DNA from 2 places in the Prevotella rectalis genome. Region 1 is predicted to be linked to the other one. Evidence: riboswitches for the same ligand, from Rfam matches in the RefSeq annotation. Region 1 holds a riboswitch; the other holds the start of a gene.
The links. A riboswitch is a leader RNA that binds a small molecule or an ion and turns the genes downstream of it on or off. The one in region 1 is predicted to bind cobalamin.

Region 1 (8,039 bases):
TGCCATAGGGGATTGTGATGTCTTTTTCGCTTCCATCGGTGATGAAGTTCTTGCTCACCACTTTCTTGGTCTTTATGTTGATGATTCCATAATTTATTGTGTTTTTCTGGGTGTAGTTGTTCCATTCAGTTGCATAATAATAAAGGGAATCTCCATAGAAAGCCATGTTTGAGCATGCTACCGGTATGGTATCGGTAACAATCATCTGATTGTAGCCCGGTCTTTTGGTCAGGACAAAGAGACGTGAAGGCACATTCTCGTAGTTACCACGAGAAGTTACCCACAGTTTCTTGTACTTGTCTTTCTTCAGTCGGTGGAGGTTGATGCCCACAGGTATCTGTTGAACTTGTTTGAAGTCCTCCATTTGTATGACCGACACAGTATTGTCGTAAACAGGTGGGCGGTATCCTCCGGAGTTGGCAACATACATATAGTCATCGATTATTTCCATTTCTTCAGGTTGATATCCCACAGTCACTTTTGCTTTCACCGCCAAAGAAGTCGTATCAACCTTATATACTGCGCCTTTGGGTGCTGTAGGGTCGATGAGTACCGGTCCGACGTATGCGCTGACATACGCCGCACCCTTGTAAAACCTGATATAGCGGCAGTTGGGGATGTTTACTTGCCCTATCCTGACACCTGTACGAGCGTCCAATACCTCAACCTTGTGTGAGCAATTGACCACAACATAGAGCTTTGAGCCGTATATTTGTATATCGTTTCCCACATCTCCTAATTCCTTGATGACATTAGGATTTCGTTCCGCGTAGAAATTACGTGCGTAGAGTCCTGTCTGATAATCGAAGTAATCCAAGGTGCATTTGTTGCTTCCCATGTTTCCTTCGTTCACAAGGTAGAAACCGCGCACTTTGCTGTTCGGAAGAGGTGGATCATTGATGATGTCGTATTCGGTGGGCACTACCAATTCGTCCTCTCTGCAAGAGTAGAATACGAACATCGCTAATATCATGATAAACCAAAATTTCTTCATAGTCTTTTATGTTAGATTTCCACCATTACAGTGAACCGATAGTTGCGCTTGGGCATTGGATAGTTGATAATGACATCATAATCTTGCGAGAATAGATTATTGACTTCCAACAATCCCCGCATGTTCACGTTCCTTATTCTGAAAGTCTTTGAAAGAGATACATCGCTTGTGTACCACGGTTGTGTGTAATTGTAGCGAATGTTTTCTTGCTGGTTGTAGCGTTCGCCCACATAAATGAAACTATAGTTCAAGTTCCAACCTTTGTACTCTGCATTGAAGATGGCACTACCCGAATGGTGTGGAATATAAGGAATCTGGTCCCGGTAATAGTTGTCAGCGGGATTGGTGACATCGATTGCATGTTGGTAGGTGTATTGGGTGCGCAGCGTGAGATAAAGGTCTTTGATGGGATTGATAGTTGCTTGGGCAGAAGCGTCAATACCTTTGATTTCCACCTCGCCAAGGTTCAGCATTGTCCAACGGAACTGTTGCCCTTTGGGATAAGCCACGATTTTGTCTTTCACCTTATTATAATACGCATCAACGCTGAAACGAAGATTGGTGAAGAATCGTTCCGGCGACTGGTGCTCGTAGAGCATTCCTACATTGTATTGGGTTACGTGTTCGGGGTTCAGTTTAGAGTTTCCCATGTCAGCATAATAAAGGTCGTTGAATGTGGGCATACGGAAACTTTTCTTGTAGAACAGACGGAAAGAGAAATCCTTCGACTTGAATGGGTGGATGGCCATAATCACGGCAGGTGTGAACACAAATTTATCGCTTGGAGCTTCCTGACCGTCGAGTGCATCGTGGATATAAGTCGCCAAACCGCTTGCCTGTAATTTTATCCAATCTAAATGATAGGCTGCTGCCAATGACAGCATGTGGGTTTGTCTGGTAGGTTTCGCAAAACCATAAACGTTCGCATCGAGCGAGTTCCATTGGAAGTCATAGCTGGCAGAGGCTTTCAGCTCCGGAAGGAAAGAATACATGTTGGCTGACGAAAAGTAAACTTCCCGCTGTTTGTAGAGGTTGTCTATCTTTATCTGTTTGTCATCGTTGTTTACGTAGTGGGTACGATAGAATGAGTATTTCCCTTGGTTCAGTGTTGTAAATTTATTGATGGTATGGTTGAAGCTGAATTGTGCGAATGAGTTGGTGTCCCAAATGCGCTCGCCTCTGCGCCAAACATTGTTTACAATTGCACCGGGAACTCCACGTTCGGAGTTGTAGTTATATAGTTTCGCATGCCAGTCGCCATGGTTGGTACGTCCGTTCAGGTTGAGTTCCAGACGAGTAGCGTTGATGTCTCCGTTTTGTCGTATTGCGGTGGTGTCGTAGGCCAATTCGCCAGCAGGATTTACGCGGCGATAGCGAAACTTGTATTTGCCGCTTGCGTTTATCCACTCCGTACTGAGCTGAGCATTCAGCCTCTCGTTGAGCTTAAGCTCTACGAGTGCCGAAGGATTGATGAGGTCAGATGAACCTATGCGTATGGTTCCCCGTGCATGATAGCTCTCTTTGTGGGCAAACACCGGAACTCTTGTTCGTATATACACAGAACCAGCCGAACCGAAATCTTTAGCTGCTTGTAGTATGTCGCTTTTCTGACCGTTATAGAGCGAGATGGACTCTATATTGTCGAGTGAGAATTGCCCCAAGTCTATCTGTCCGTTCTGCGCATTTCCCAGTTGAATGCCGTCGTAGGATATTCCCATGTGGTTGGTGCCCATGCTTCGGATGTTGATGGTTTTGATACCACCGACACCGCCATAGTCTTTCAACTGTACACCAGAGAAATAGCGTAAGGCGTCAGCAACATTTAGAGAGTTCATGTTGCGCAATTCCTTTCCGTTAAGTTGCTGCGATGGAACGACTGTTTTTTGCACATAATTGGCGACAATGGTAACCTCCTCCAAGTGATGAAGGCTGTCCAATTTACTCTTTGTCTTGATCTCGTTTTGAGCAATTCCTCCTAATGCGATACTAAAAAAAATAATCAGTAAAAGACCTCTTCTATACATATATATATTCTTAATTGAATGCGACAAACTGTACTTCCGCGAGGTGTGAGTGCGAATTTCAGCTGTGGCAAAATCAAAGCGTACTACAAGTAGTCAAATAAAGAAACAGAAATTGTTAGTGAAAATACTATTTGCTGTTGCTCTAACCGAAACCCGCGGCAGCTTTCTTGATTGGTGAACAGGTATTCTGACTTATCCCTATCTCTCTGCTCCTTCTCAGTTGTTGGTGCAATCAATGGCTTTGTGCAGCGATAATAATTAGGACTTACAGCAGCAGGCACTATTCCGGATTCACACCGGATTCCCTTTAACCGCATAGCTCGTGGCATCTTTATGCTTGTTGCGGTTCATTCACAGGTGCAAAGGTAATAAATATCAAGTAAATGCGGAAAAATAACGAGGACATTTTGAAATGTAGGCTCATTTTTCTGTGTCTTGCAAAATCATGAGGAGGGTAGCGGATGCCTGTTCTCGATGGTTGGATTGTAGTATCGCTCTACGCTGCTTTTGGCGATAAAACGAATAGAAAAACAAGGTTTTGAAACACGGTTTGTAATTGATTGTAAACCAGTATGTTAGCAACTGCTTTTCAAAAGGTTAGCTTTTGGACTCCATTTGGTCATCAAACGAGTGCCAAAAGGTTAGCTTTTGCATCGTCATTGCTGACCTATTGCTCACGTAGCGTTTTCCATCGGCTCATGATAGACAAAATTACGACGTGGGATGTCGGTGGTAAATGTGCCGGATAGTTGTTTTATATGATAATGTTATGCCTGTTGAGAATAGTTAAAAAATGATGTTTATGTTAAATAATGATAAATATATAGAATTAATCCCTGATGTTATGGATTCTGGTATATAAAATGAGTAATTTTGCAGACCGATTATTTCCGAGGGCGTTCTTAGAGCCCTCAGCGTGGGTGTGTTAATAGTGATGGCTTTTGGCCGAGCCGCACGGTTAGAGAATCGTCCGCGCAACAAACAAAAACGTTTTTTAGTAGTAAAAATTTAAATTTAGAAATGGACACTTTAAGTTACAAGACTATTTCCGTAAACAAGGAAACAGCCAAGAAAGAGTGGGTTGTAGTTGATGCTACCGACCAAATCGTAGGTCGTCTCTGCTCTAAGGTAGCCAAGCTGCTTCGCGGAAAGTACAAGCCAAGTTTTACTCCGCATGTGGATTGCGGAGACAATGTAATCATTATCAACGCGGAAAAAGTAGTTTTCTCCGGCATGAAAGAAACGGATAAACTTTACACTCGTTATACCGGTTATCCCGGCGGTCAGCGCTTCAATACGCCCGCCCAACTTCGCACTCGCAAAGGTGGTGTGGATAAAATGCTTCGTCACACCGTTAAGGGTATGTTGCCAAAGGGACGTCTCGGTCGCCATTTGTTGGACAACCTTTATGTGATTGAAGGCTCCGAACTCAACGGACTTGAGGCACAGAAGCCACAGTCGATTGATATTAACCAGTATAAATAAAAGGTAAAGATGGAAGTTATTAATACAGTTGGACGCCGTAAGAGCTCTGTAGCTCGTATTTACCTCTCTGAAGGTACCGGCAAAATTATAATCAATAAGAAAGATTTAACGGAATTCTTCCCATCGGCTATTCTGCAATACGTTGTGAAACAGCCCTTGCAGTTGCTCGGTGTAGAAGGTCAGTACGATATAAAGGCAAATCTCTATGGTGGCGGTTTTACCGGTCAGAGTCAGGCACTTCGCCTCGCCATTGCCCGCGCACTTGTGGAGATTAACCCGGAGGATAAGAAGAACTTGAAAGATCATGGATTCTTGACACGCGACAGTCGCACGGTTGAGCGCAAGAAACCGGGTCAGCCCAAGGCACGTGCTCACTTCCAGTTCAGTAAGCGTTAATCTTTTGAAGCGTATCCGCCAAATGTCGAATGCAACTTTTCGGCTTTTCACGGCATACAATTCAATTGCGGTTTAGTATCTAAACAGATGAGATTCCAAATCGGGGACTACTCATCGGTTGATTCTAACAAAGCCTGGCGAAGCTTATTCGCCAAGAAAGAATTAAAAAGAAAGTAAACAAACAAAAAGAAAAAACATGTCAAGAACAAATTTTGACCAATTATTGCAGGCTGGCTGTCATTTCGGTCACCTACATCGCAAGTGGAATCCGGCTATGAAGCCATATATTTATATGGAACGTAACGGCATCCATATCATCGATCTTCACAAGACAGTGGCTAAAGTGGATGAGGCTGCTGAAGCACTCAAAGGTATTGCCAAGAGCGGAAAGAAGATCTTGTTCGTCGCTACTAAAAAACAATCTAAGGACGTTGTTGCTGAGAAGGCAGCATCGGTTAATATGCCATACGTGAACGAGCGTTGGGCCGGTGGTATGCTTACCAACTTCCCCACCATTCGCAAGGCTATTAAGAAAATGACGAACATCGATAAGTTGATGAATGACGGTACTTTCTCTAACCTCTCCAAACGCGAACTCTTGCAGATTTCACGCCAGCGTGCTAAGTTGGAAAAGAACCTTGGTTCCATTTCCGATCTTACCCGCCTGCCATCGGCTCTCTTCGTTATTGATGTAATGAAAGAACACATTGCCGTAAAGGAGGCAACTCGCTTGGGCATTCCTGTGTTCGGTATCGTGGATACGAACTCCGACCCTCGTAATATCGACTACGTAATTCCGGCAAACGATGATGCAAAGGACTCCGTAGAGGTAATTCTCGATGCGTGCTGTGCTGCCATCGCTGAAGGTCTTGAAGAACGTAAGGCTGAAAAGGCTGACGAGAAAGCTGCCGCAGAACAGGCTGAAGAGGCTGCTGAGGCAAAACCCAAACGTGCTCGCAAAGCTGTGAAAGAAGCTAAGGCGGAAGCCGTTGCGGAAGAAACAGTCGCAGAAGCTCCCACAAAGGAAGAGGAAGCTCCCGCTGCCGAATAATAAGAGTAATATTTTGGGCATTGGTGAACGATGGCGAGTCGTCGGCGACTTGGTACCGCTCATCAACGCCCACATTTTTTAATTATAAATCTAAAGAAAAAAAAGAATATGGCTGTATCTATTGATGATATTAAGAAGCTCCGCGCCATGACCGGTGCCGGTCTTGCAGATGTAAAGAAGGCTCTTACCGAGGCAGAGGGCGATTTCGACAAGGCAAAAGATTTGCTCCGCGAACGTGGTTTGGCAATCGCTGCAAAACGTTCCGACCGAGAGACTTCCAATGGTTGCGTTCTCGTGAAAGCTGTTGATGGCTTTGCTGCTATGGTGGCTGTTAAGTGTGAGACCGATTTCGTTGCCAATGGTAAGGATTTTGTCGATATGGTTCGTGAAATTCTCGACGCTGCGGTTGCAGCTAAGGCTAAATCTCTCGATGAGGTGAAGGCATTGAAATTGGCGAACGGCGAGGATGCCGCAAGCACCGTTCAGCAGCGTTCCGGCATCACGGGTGAGAAGATGGAACTGGATGGTTATAACTTCATAGAGGGTGATAACCTTTCTGTCTATGACCACATGGGCAAACACACGCTTGCCACCATCGTTCAGCTAAGTGGTAATAATGAGGATGCGGCTCACAAGATTGCCATGCAGGTGGCTGCCATGAAACCGGTGGCTCTCGATGAGGCTTCCGTTCCACAATCGTTAAAAGATGAGGAATACAAGGTGGCTGTTGAAAAAACAAAGGAAGAGCAGGTGGAGAAAGCTGTTAACTCGGCTATCAAAAAAGCCGGCATCAATGCCAACCTCGTTGATAGCGAAGAGCACATTGAGTCGAACATCAATAAAGGTTGGCTGACTCGTGAGGACGCCGACAAAGCACTCGAAATCAAGAAGACTGTGGGTGCGGAGAAGGCTGCCAACCTGAACGAGAACATGATTCAGAATATCGCTAAGGGTCGTTTGAACAAGTTCTTCAAGGACAATTGCCTTGTTGATCAGGAGTTCCAGTTTGGCGATGGCGATAAGATTAACGTGGCAGACTGGTTGAAGAGTCAGGATAAGGACCTTAAAGTGGTTGCTTACAAACGCTTCACTCTCGCTGCGGAATAAGCTTTTCCTTTACTGAGGATATAAAAAAAAGGAGTTGTAAAAGTGCAAATCTCGACTTTTACAACTCCTTTTTAAATATAAAAAGTGGCAACTTGTTTCTTCTTTCTTTTTCGCTGCCACTTCCGTACTTTCCGATTTAATCCGTTTGTCTTTTAATCCGGTTAGAATTTTATTCCGAGCGTTCCATATACGACGTTCATCTTCGGCATTCCCGAGGTGCGAGTGTTGATATGGCGGTAGCCCAATCCCAAGGTTGGGGATATTCCGCGCAGAATTTTCCAGTTGATGCTGAAGTCGTAGGTGGTGGCTTTCAGCTCCGGGTTGCCTACAGTGGTACCTACAGCAAATCTGGCATCTATCGTTCCCATGCTCCCTTTATCGTCTTTTGTGTCGAACAATATCGTACCCAAGCCGCCACCTAACGTGTTCGATGAAAAATGAGTTTTCACATCGCCGGATTTGTATAGATACTTTTCTCCTTCAATCTGCGCAAATACAAAAAGTTGAGGAATGATGTCGTAACCGATGTTGGCTTTAAAACCGATTTGGTTCATGTTCTTGCTTGTTGAGCTACCAACTGTCGCCACTTCAAATGAAAATCTGTTCGCGAAATTTGACGATCCTTTTGAGTTGCTTTGCGCACCTGCCGTTAAGGCGCAAAGGAAGATGAACAATGTTGTTGTAAATTTTCTCATAATTCAATAAATATTAAGAATGTTACTCTTTGTTTCTATAATATACATTTCATGTTAATGCCATTATCCGTCCAGTGCTGCATATTTTTAGGTGGAATATAGCATTTAATGATGTTGCAAAGATAAATAAAAAAAATGAATACAAAAAAAACAACAATATTTTTTAGTGTAAAAGTTATAATTTATCATTTAACCTAAATCGTTTATTAAGATTTCTCAGTATTGTATGACAGTGAGAAAGCTCTTTATCTTTTCCCAATGACGTCCTAATCACCACGAAATTATAT
Region 2 (8,039 bases), on a different contig from region 1:
ATGGTGGGGGCGTGTTCTCGATGATGGGGAGCATGACGGCGTTTAACTTTGTTGTGCCGACATGGATTTTCCGATTGAGATACACCTGCTTTGCCACGTCGAGGACTTTGAAGATGCGCTGTTTGGTGAGTGCAGAAGTGAAGATGATGGGGAAATCCACGAAGGGTGCCATGCGTCTGCGAATGGCGTCCTCGAACGTCTTGATGACCTTTTGGCTCTTGTCTTCCACCAAGTCCCACTTGTTTACCACCACCACCAAACTCTTGTTGTTACGCTGTATGAGTTGAAAGATGTTCATGTCCTGTGCCTCTATTCCGCGAGTGGCATCGATCATGAGGAGGCAGACATCTGAGTTTTCGATGCTTCGGATGGAACGCATGACGGAATAGAACTCCAAGTCCTCCGTTACTTTGTTTTTTCGTCGGATGCCGGCGGTATCGACGAGGTAGAAATCAAATCCGAACTTTGTGTATCGTGTGTAAATGCTGTCGCGTGTGGTGCCCGCTATTTCGGTAACGATGTTGCGGTCTTCTCCGATGAAGGCGTTGATAATGCTCGACTTGCCTGCGTTGGGTCTGCCCACTACGGCGAAGCGTGGGATTTCGTCTTCGAGGTCTTCTTCCGGAAGGTCTTTGAGTCTTTCGAGGAGCAGGTCGAGCAGTTCGCCCGTACCGCTTCCGGTCTGTGCGCTGATGCAAACCGGTTCGCCCAGTCCCAATCTGTAGAATTCTGCCGCCTGATAATATTCGCCACTGTTATCCACTTTGTTGGCAACGAGGATGACGGGGAGTTTGGCTCGTCGGAGGATTTGTGCCACGTCCTGATCCCAATCCGTTACGCCTGTTTCGTTATCGACGATGAAGAGGACGAAGTCGGCTTCCTCTGTTGCTATGAGCACTTGTTTTCGTATTGCGTCTTCGAAGATGTCGTCTGAGTTTACCACCCATCCTCCGGTATCGACGACTGAGAATTCTCGTCCGTTCCATTGGCATTTGCCGTATTGTCTGTCGCGTGTGGTGCCGGCTGTATCGCTGACGATGGCGCGCCGACTTTGGGTGAGGCGATTGAAAAGTGTGGATTTGCCCACATTGGGGCGTCCCACGATTGCTACTAAGTTTGCCATAAGTTTGTATTTTCCTTCCCGAAAGTCCCGGAAAGGTTGTGAAGGCGTGGTCGGGTGCCTTCAAACGTAATTGCCTGGAATGACCGGTTCCCGGCCCTCGCATTGTGCGAGAGTGTGCCCTACCATGCAGTCAGGGCAAAACAGGGGGAGATTCCCGTGATTGTTTATTCGGGATTGTATCCGAAGTTGTTCAGTTCTTTCTGTGAGTTGCGCCAGTCTTTATCCACTTTCACGAAGGTTTCAAGGAATATTTTTTTGTTGAAGAAGTGTTCCAGACTTTTGCGTGCCTCTGTGGAGACTTTCTTCAGTGCTTGTCCCTGATGGCCGATGATGATGCCTTTCTGACTGTCGCGCTCCACGTAGATGATGGCGTTGATATGGATTTTCTTGGTTTCTTCTTTGAAATGTTCCACCACTACTTCCACGGAATAGGGCACTTCCTTGTCGTAATAACGAAGGATTTTCTCGCGGATGATTTCCGTAACGAAGAATTTTGCCGGTTTGTCGGTCAATTGGTCTTTGTCGAAGTATGCCGGGCTTTCGGGCAATAGTTCCAAGATGCGCTTCATCAGCAAGTCTGTTCCAAACTTGTTTTTTGCCGATATGGGGAGTATCTCTGCTTTGGGCAGTAGTGTGTGCCATTTCTCGACTAATTCCACTACTTTTTTTTGTTCGCTCTCGTCGATTTTGTTGATGAGCAAGATGATGGGGATGTCCATCTGTGCTACTTTTGCGAGAAATTCCTTGTTTTTCTCCGGGTCTTCTATCACATCTGTTACGTAGAGCAGTATGTCGGCATCTGCCAGTGCCGATTCGGAGAAATGCAACATCATTTCCTGCATTTTGTAGTTGGGCTTCAACACTCCGGGTGTATCGGAGAAGACGATTTGTGCGTCATCGGTATTGACGATGCCCATGATGCGGTGGCGGGTGGTTTGTGCCTTGAAGGTGGCAATACTGATTTTCTCGCCGACAAGTTGGTTCATCAGCGTGCTTTTTCCCACATTTGGATTTCCCACAATGTTTACAAATCCGGCTTTGTGCATAATCGAAGATTGTTTTTAATCGAAAAACGCACCTTGTCTTTTATTGGAAAAGAAAGATGCGTTGAGACGTTTTTTTTATATCGTTCAGAGCTTATTTCTTTGCCACCTCCGAAGTTCCGTCGTAAGCCCATTTCAGATAGGATGCGCCGTGAACAAATCCTGCTCCGAAGGCTGTGAAGATGACGTTGTCGCCTTTCCGCAGTTTCGATTCGTAATCCCAAAGTGCGAGGGGGATGGTTGCTGCACTGGTGTTGCCATAGTGTTCGATGTTGATGAGCACCTTCTCAAGTGGCAACTCGGCGCGTTTGGCAACAGCTTCGATGATGCGCAGGTTGGCTTCGTGGGGCACCACCCAATCGATGGCATCGGCGGAGAGATTGTTCTTCCGCATGATTTCTGCCACGTCGTCGCTCATGCTCTTTACCGCGTAGCGGAAGACTGTTCTGCCTTCTTGGTAAAGATAGTGCAAGTGATGGTCCACGGTGAAGCGCGAGGGTGGACAGACTGAGCCGCCGGCTTTCATGTGAAGGAAGGGCAAGCCCTTTCCGTCGGTGCGCAGAAACGAGTTTCTGATGCCTATATTCTCTTCGTTGGTCGCTTCCATCAGGACCGCTCCCGCACCGTCGCCGAAGAGCACACAAGTCTGGCGGTCGGTGTAATCAACCATCGACGACATCTTGTCGGCTCCGATAACGATAATTCGCTTATAGCGTCCGCTCTGAATCATCGATGCTGCCACGTCTGTGGAATAAAGGAAACCACAGCAGGCGGCCGAGAAGTCAAAGCCGAAAGCGTTGCGCAATCCCAACTTGCCTATCACGATGGATGAGGTAGAGGGGAATTTATAGTCGGGAGTGGTGGTGGTAACGATAAGCGCATCGATGCTGTCCGGGTCTGCTCCGGTTTTTTGCAACAGTTCTTTGGCTGCTTTGCGTGCCATATAGCTTGTTCCCAAGCCTTCTTCCGTTAATATATGGCGTTCTTTTATGCCCACGCGGGCCATGATCCATTCATCGCTGGTATCGACCATGCGCGACAGTTCTTCGTTGTCGAGCACATAATCGGGCACGTATCCGCCGATACCGGTGATGATTGCGTTTATCTTCTCCATCCGCTGTTATTCAGCTGTTTCCTTTACGATGGCCACCTTGCCGCGATAGTAACCGCAGGTGGGGCAAACAGTGTGATAAACGTAGTACGCACCACAATTGGGGCAAACGGCGAGTGTGGGAGCCACTGCCTTGTCGTGAGTTCTTCTCTTGAGTGTACGGGTCTTTGACTGTCTTCTTTTAGGATGTGCCATAATGCTTAAATCTTTTAATAATTATTCTTTTAACTTTAATAGTGCTTCCCAGCGCGGATCAATGGTTGTCCCGGTGCCCTCACCGCTTCGGGCGGCAGAATGCTCGTTCAGAGTTCGTATCATGGCAGGGTTGCATTTTCCAGGTGCATGCACATGCTTGATAGGGATTGCGAGTACCATAAATTCGTAGATGTACCATGTTACATCGAGTATTCCTTCGTTCTCGGCCACAATAACACGGTCGCCATCTTCTGAGTTCACGTTTCCAAATTTGGCTTCGAGGTGCTGTTCGGTCTCGATGGGTTGTTCCATCGGGTCGAGACAAAGGTCGCAGGGAACAATCACCGTACCTTTTTCGCGAAAATCCAATGTGAAGAAATCATCCTTGGTACGAACAATATCGAGCGAAACACGCACAGAACCCTCACTCACCTCGGAAGCCTTAACTTCCTTAAAGTAAGCGTTATCCAGGGTGAACTCAAAGCTGTTCAAGCCAATGTTCAGACCTTTCAAATCGATTTTAAGGGTTTCAAAGTCCATAATCGGGTTGCAAAGTTACGAATATTTTTCTGATTTTTAGAAAATTGTAGATAGAAAATCGCAAAAAACATCAATGTCGTGCCAATTGTGAGCAGTGGTGTCCCAAATAAATATTGGTGAAACCTCATGCAAAGTTGCATCGAATCGTGGGATTTGACGTGTTTTTCTGCACGACCGAGCGGACATGTTTCCCCGTGTCGCCCCATGCTCATTCAGGTGGTGGCAAACGAATTGTTGATGCGGAACACGCCATCTGACCATTGAAAAAACATGACAAAAATAGCGATTCGTAATCTCTTGATAATCAGGACGATGTGAATGGGAATTTAAAAGCTTAGCTTTTGCACTTCAATACATGAGCTTTTGCAATGCAAAAGGTTAGCTTTCGGAAAGCAAAAGGTTAGCTTTGTGCCGATGGAATGGAAATTATGCGGACATTATCGGGTTGTGAGGGGTGGAGCGAAGACCGCAGAACCCTGTTTTCCACGGAACAAAATCGGGGTGGGAAAAGCAATGGAGGAAAGGGTTATTGTCGTTTTTTCAGTTCTATCCGGAAAGTGGTTCCGCGCCCCGGAGCCGACGACTTCACGTAGATTTTCCCATGGTGATATTCTTCTACGATGCGTTTGGCAAGACTGAGTCCCAAGCCCCATCCGCGATGTTTTGTGGTAAAGCCCGGTCGGAAGACGTTGCCTACATCTTTCTTTCTGATTCCCTTGCCCGTATCGCTGACCTCCACGCTGACTTCGCCGGCGGTTTCCTCAACGTGCAAGGTGATGGTGCCGGTTTCTCCTTTCATGGCATCGACGGCATTCTTGCAGAGATTTTCAATCACCCACTCGAAGAGGGAGGCGTTCATCCTGACGATAATTTCATGATTGGGAACTTCCAAAGCGATTCTGACGTGCTTCGAGGTGCGCTTGTCCATGTAATCCACCACATGTTCGAGCACATTGTTGAGCGACGAGGGCACGGGCTCGGGCTTGGAGCCGATTTTTGAAAAGCGGTCGGCAATGAGTTGCAAACGCTTCACGTCCTTGTCCATCTCCGGGAGAAGTGCATCGTGGGGATAGGTCTCTCGCAAAATGGTGGTCCATGCCATCAACGACGAGATGGGGGTGCCCAATTGGTGGGCAGTCTCCTTGCTCAATCCCACCCAAATCTTGTTCTGCTCGGAACGTTTGAGGGTCAGGAGGGCGAAAATGGCCAAGACGACAAACACGACGACCATGCCCAATTGCACATAAGGATAAATCGCCAAACGCTTCAATATCATCGACTCGTCATAGCAAACCACTATGACGTCGCGCCGTCCCGCCGACAATGGAATCTTTATGAATTGCCGTGCCTCCATGTACTGTTGTGCCAGGGCGGACACCTGACGCATGCTGTCGGCCTTACTCTCTGCCTTGAGGCGGACATTCCTGAAGTCGGTTACGCGGTTGCGGTTGTCGAGGACGATGACCGGGATGGTGTTGTTTTCATTGAGCACCTTCAGCACCAATGCCAAGTCGGTGTTCTCGTCTGCCTGACTAAGCGCGCGCATTGCCTCCGCCCATACCTCCATCCGGCTGCGCTCTTGCTGTGCCAAGTCCTTCGTGAGCAAACTCGATGCCGCCAATGATGCCACCGCGATGACAATTGCCATCACCACCAGCCCGATCTTGATGCGTCGTATGTGATCTGTCCACTGCATAATTCTCATTGATAACGAGTGGCATCCCGATTTATTGCAAGACAGGCGGGATTATTATACGCGCCGGGGCTGGGAATGTGTCGTGTGGAGAAAACATCGTCCGCAAAGCAGGGAGCGTTGCCTGTGCGGACATGAAACGGAAAAAGCCGGGCGTCATCGCGATGCCCGGCTTTTGTTGAAAAGAGGAATTAAAGATTTGTATTATTTCACAACAATACTTTTACTCATAATTCTTTTTTCCTGAATCAATCTTCGATATGAAAATACCTTACGCTGTACACGGAAATTGTACAGCATGATTAACATCTACAATATACTTATTTACTAATACTTCTGATGTGGTGTAAAGGCTCACCTTGCTGCCTTGGGTAACATTCTTCACGATGGTGTTTCCGTTCTCAAGGTTTACACTTGCCACGATGATGGTCTTCATCGTGCGGCAGCCCTCCGGGTTTTCTTCCGTTTCCGCGGCATGGACGCCATCGCTGAGCTGAACGAGCGTCAGCGTGGCGTCGATTTTTTGTCCGTCGGCAACGTTCTCTTCTGTGTCGCAAGCCAACCGGAAGAGGTTGTTTCCCTCAACGAGTGCGAGGGGTTCAGTAGTGGTAATTTCAAAGGCGTTGTTGGTTACGTCCGCCTCTCCGAGTTTTTTTGTGGTTGAAAAAGTATTGGAATCCTTGCTATAATATAAGGTGGCGAGTGCCACTTGGTTGTGCGTGTTGTTGGTTGTGAATCCGAATTTCCCGGTGTTGCTCTTCAGCCGTGTGGTGAGCGCGCCATCTTCGACCGATGATTTCCCGCTTCCCACTTCTTGTTTGCTGAAGGGGGCAAGTCGGCTCTCTGCCGTTGCTTTCGTCGCGAGGACAATCCATCCGCCGATGCGCAGCATCGTTGGCAAAAACAGATGTGGTCTTTGGTTCATACCATTATATATAGGCTTCATGCTTCGTTTTTTTCATTCTTGTGTTCGGCTGCCCCTCCCAAGATCGTTGGGTGCGTTCTTTGTCGCGAAAGGACAATCCACACAAGCAATATCAACGAACAACGGCAGCCTGCCATTTTCGTTATGGGTATTGATGTATGTTGATTTCTAACTTCTCAGCCTAACCCCGGAGGCTTTTCGTGAAGCGGAATGAAATAAGGCAGGTCTTCTGACTTTGTTGTCTGCTCACAAACCCCTTCCCGAACCTTGTTCAGTGGTTATGGTTTGTGCCCACAAAGACAACTCACAGCAGCCGGACTGTTTGGGATTCACACCCAATTCCCTTTTAATCGCTGTCGCGAACCAAATTCGTTGCAAAGGTAAGAATATTTTTTGAACCACAAAGAGAAAACAGAAAAAAAATGAAAAAAGTGTGTATTTGTTACAAGCGTTTCTTTGCTGGGCATCACTAAAACACAAAAAAAGGGTGTTTTTCGCTTTTGAACCACGGGCGAAAACCTGCCTGCGCACACGGATTTTGTAAAAGAATATATCCTACCGAAACTTGAAGGCTGAGCTTTTGGATGGTAAAAGGTGAGCAAATGGAGAACAAAAGGTGAGCTTTCGCATTGCAAAAGGTGAGCTTTTGGAACATGATTTCCAAACGCTTGTATTTCAATGGCTTGCAATCCTCACAATTTCCTTTAATGTGTAAAATTTTTTCCTCTCGTTCCCACTTCGTCATTGTGTCGCGAAATGGTTTGGCAAACTTTGTCCCATCCGTTGCAATGGAAGAAAAAATGGTTGTGAAATGTTTTGCAACGCCTGTTCAATGCCTGCATACGTATTGCCGACCGGTGGATGCTTTCGATGGTTTTGTCATAATTTCGCCACGCGAATGATTGGTACAGATATTGCTATATCTTTCATGATGCTTCCGAAAAGTGCACGGAAGGGACAAATGGAAATTATAAACCATATATATATAACAAAAAAGATATGATTCACGCACAGATTGACGAGTTGATTCGCAATGCGATGAAAGCTCATGAAAATGACAAGAGAGACGTGCTCCGACTAATCAAGACAGAGTTTCTCAAGTATAACACTTCCAAAGAGGGGGCAGGAAAAGAGATGGACGAAGAAAAGGAGTTCGCCATTCTGAAGAAAATGGTGGCGCAACGCCAAGATGCCATTGCACAATACAACAAAGCGAACCGACCGGAACTGGCAGAGAAGGAACGCAAGGAACTCGACATCATCAGCGGGTTTCTGCCTGCCGTGCCCACGGAGGAGGAGCTCACGGCTTGCGCAAAATCGGTCATTGAGGCACGTCCCGAGGCAAACATGGGAATTATCATAAAAGAGGTGAAGGCACAACTCCCCATGGCGGACGGCAAGACGTTGGC

Region 2: linked by a shared signal. The riboswitch ahead of E0E16_RS07205 (hypothetical protein) and the one ahead of E0E16_RS09975 (TonB-dependent receptor plug domain-containing protein) in region 1 are both predicted to bind cobalamin.

What each region holds. Positions count from the first base shown of each region.
Region 1 is NZ_LR027822.1:381,167-389,205, reverse strand. Features, by position in the region: gene E0E16_RS09980 (YncE family protein) at 1-994, opposite strand, end outside; gene E0E16_RS09975 (TonB-dependent receptor plug domain-containing protein) at 1,006-3,018, opposite strand; cobalamin riboswitch at 3,179-3,388, opposite strand; gene rplM (50S ribosomal protein L13) at 4,039-4,503, shown strand; gene rpsI (30S ribosomal protein S9) at 4,513-4,899, shown strand; gene rpsB (30S ribosomal protein S2) at 5,096-5,950, shown strand; gene tsf (translation elongation factor Ts) at 6,059-7,057, shown strand; gene E0E16_RS09950 (hypothetical protein) at 7,219-7,752, opposite strand.
Region 2 is NZ_LR027821.1:19,206-27,244, reverse strand. Features, by position in the region: gene der (ribosome biogenesis GTPase Der) at 1-1,123, opposite strand, end outside; gene era (GTPase Era) at 1,288-2,169, opposite strand; gene E0E16_RS07225 (beta-ketoacyl-ACP synthase III) at 2,261-3,280, opposite strand; gene rpmF (50S ribosomal protein L32) at 3,287-3,472, opposite strand; gene E0E16_RS07215 (YceD family protein) at 3,494-4,012, opposite strand; gene E0E16_RS07210 (sensor histidine kinase) at 4,539-5,708, opposite strand; gene E0E16_RS07205 (hypothetical protein) at 5,977-6,651, opposite strand; cobalamin riboswitch at 6,833-7,013, opposite strand; gene E0E16_RS07200 (GatB/YqeY domain-containing protein) at 7,630-8,039, shown strand, end outside.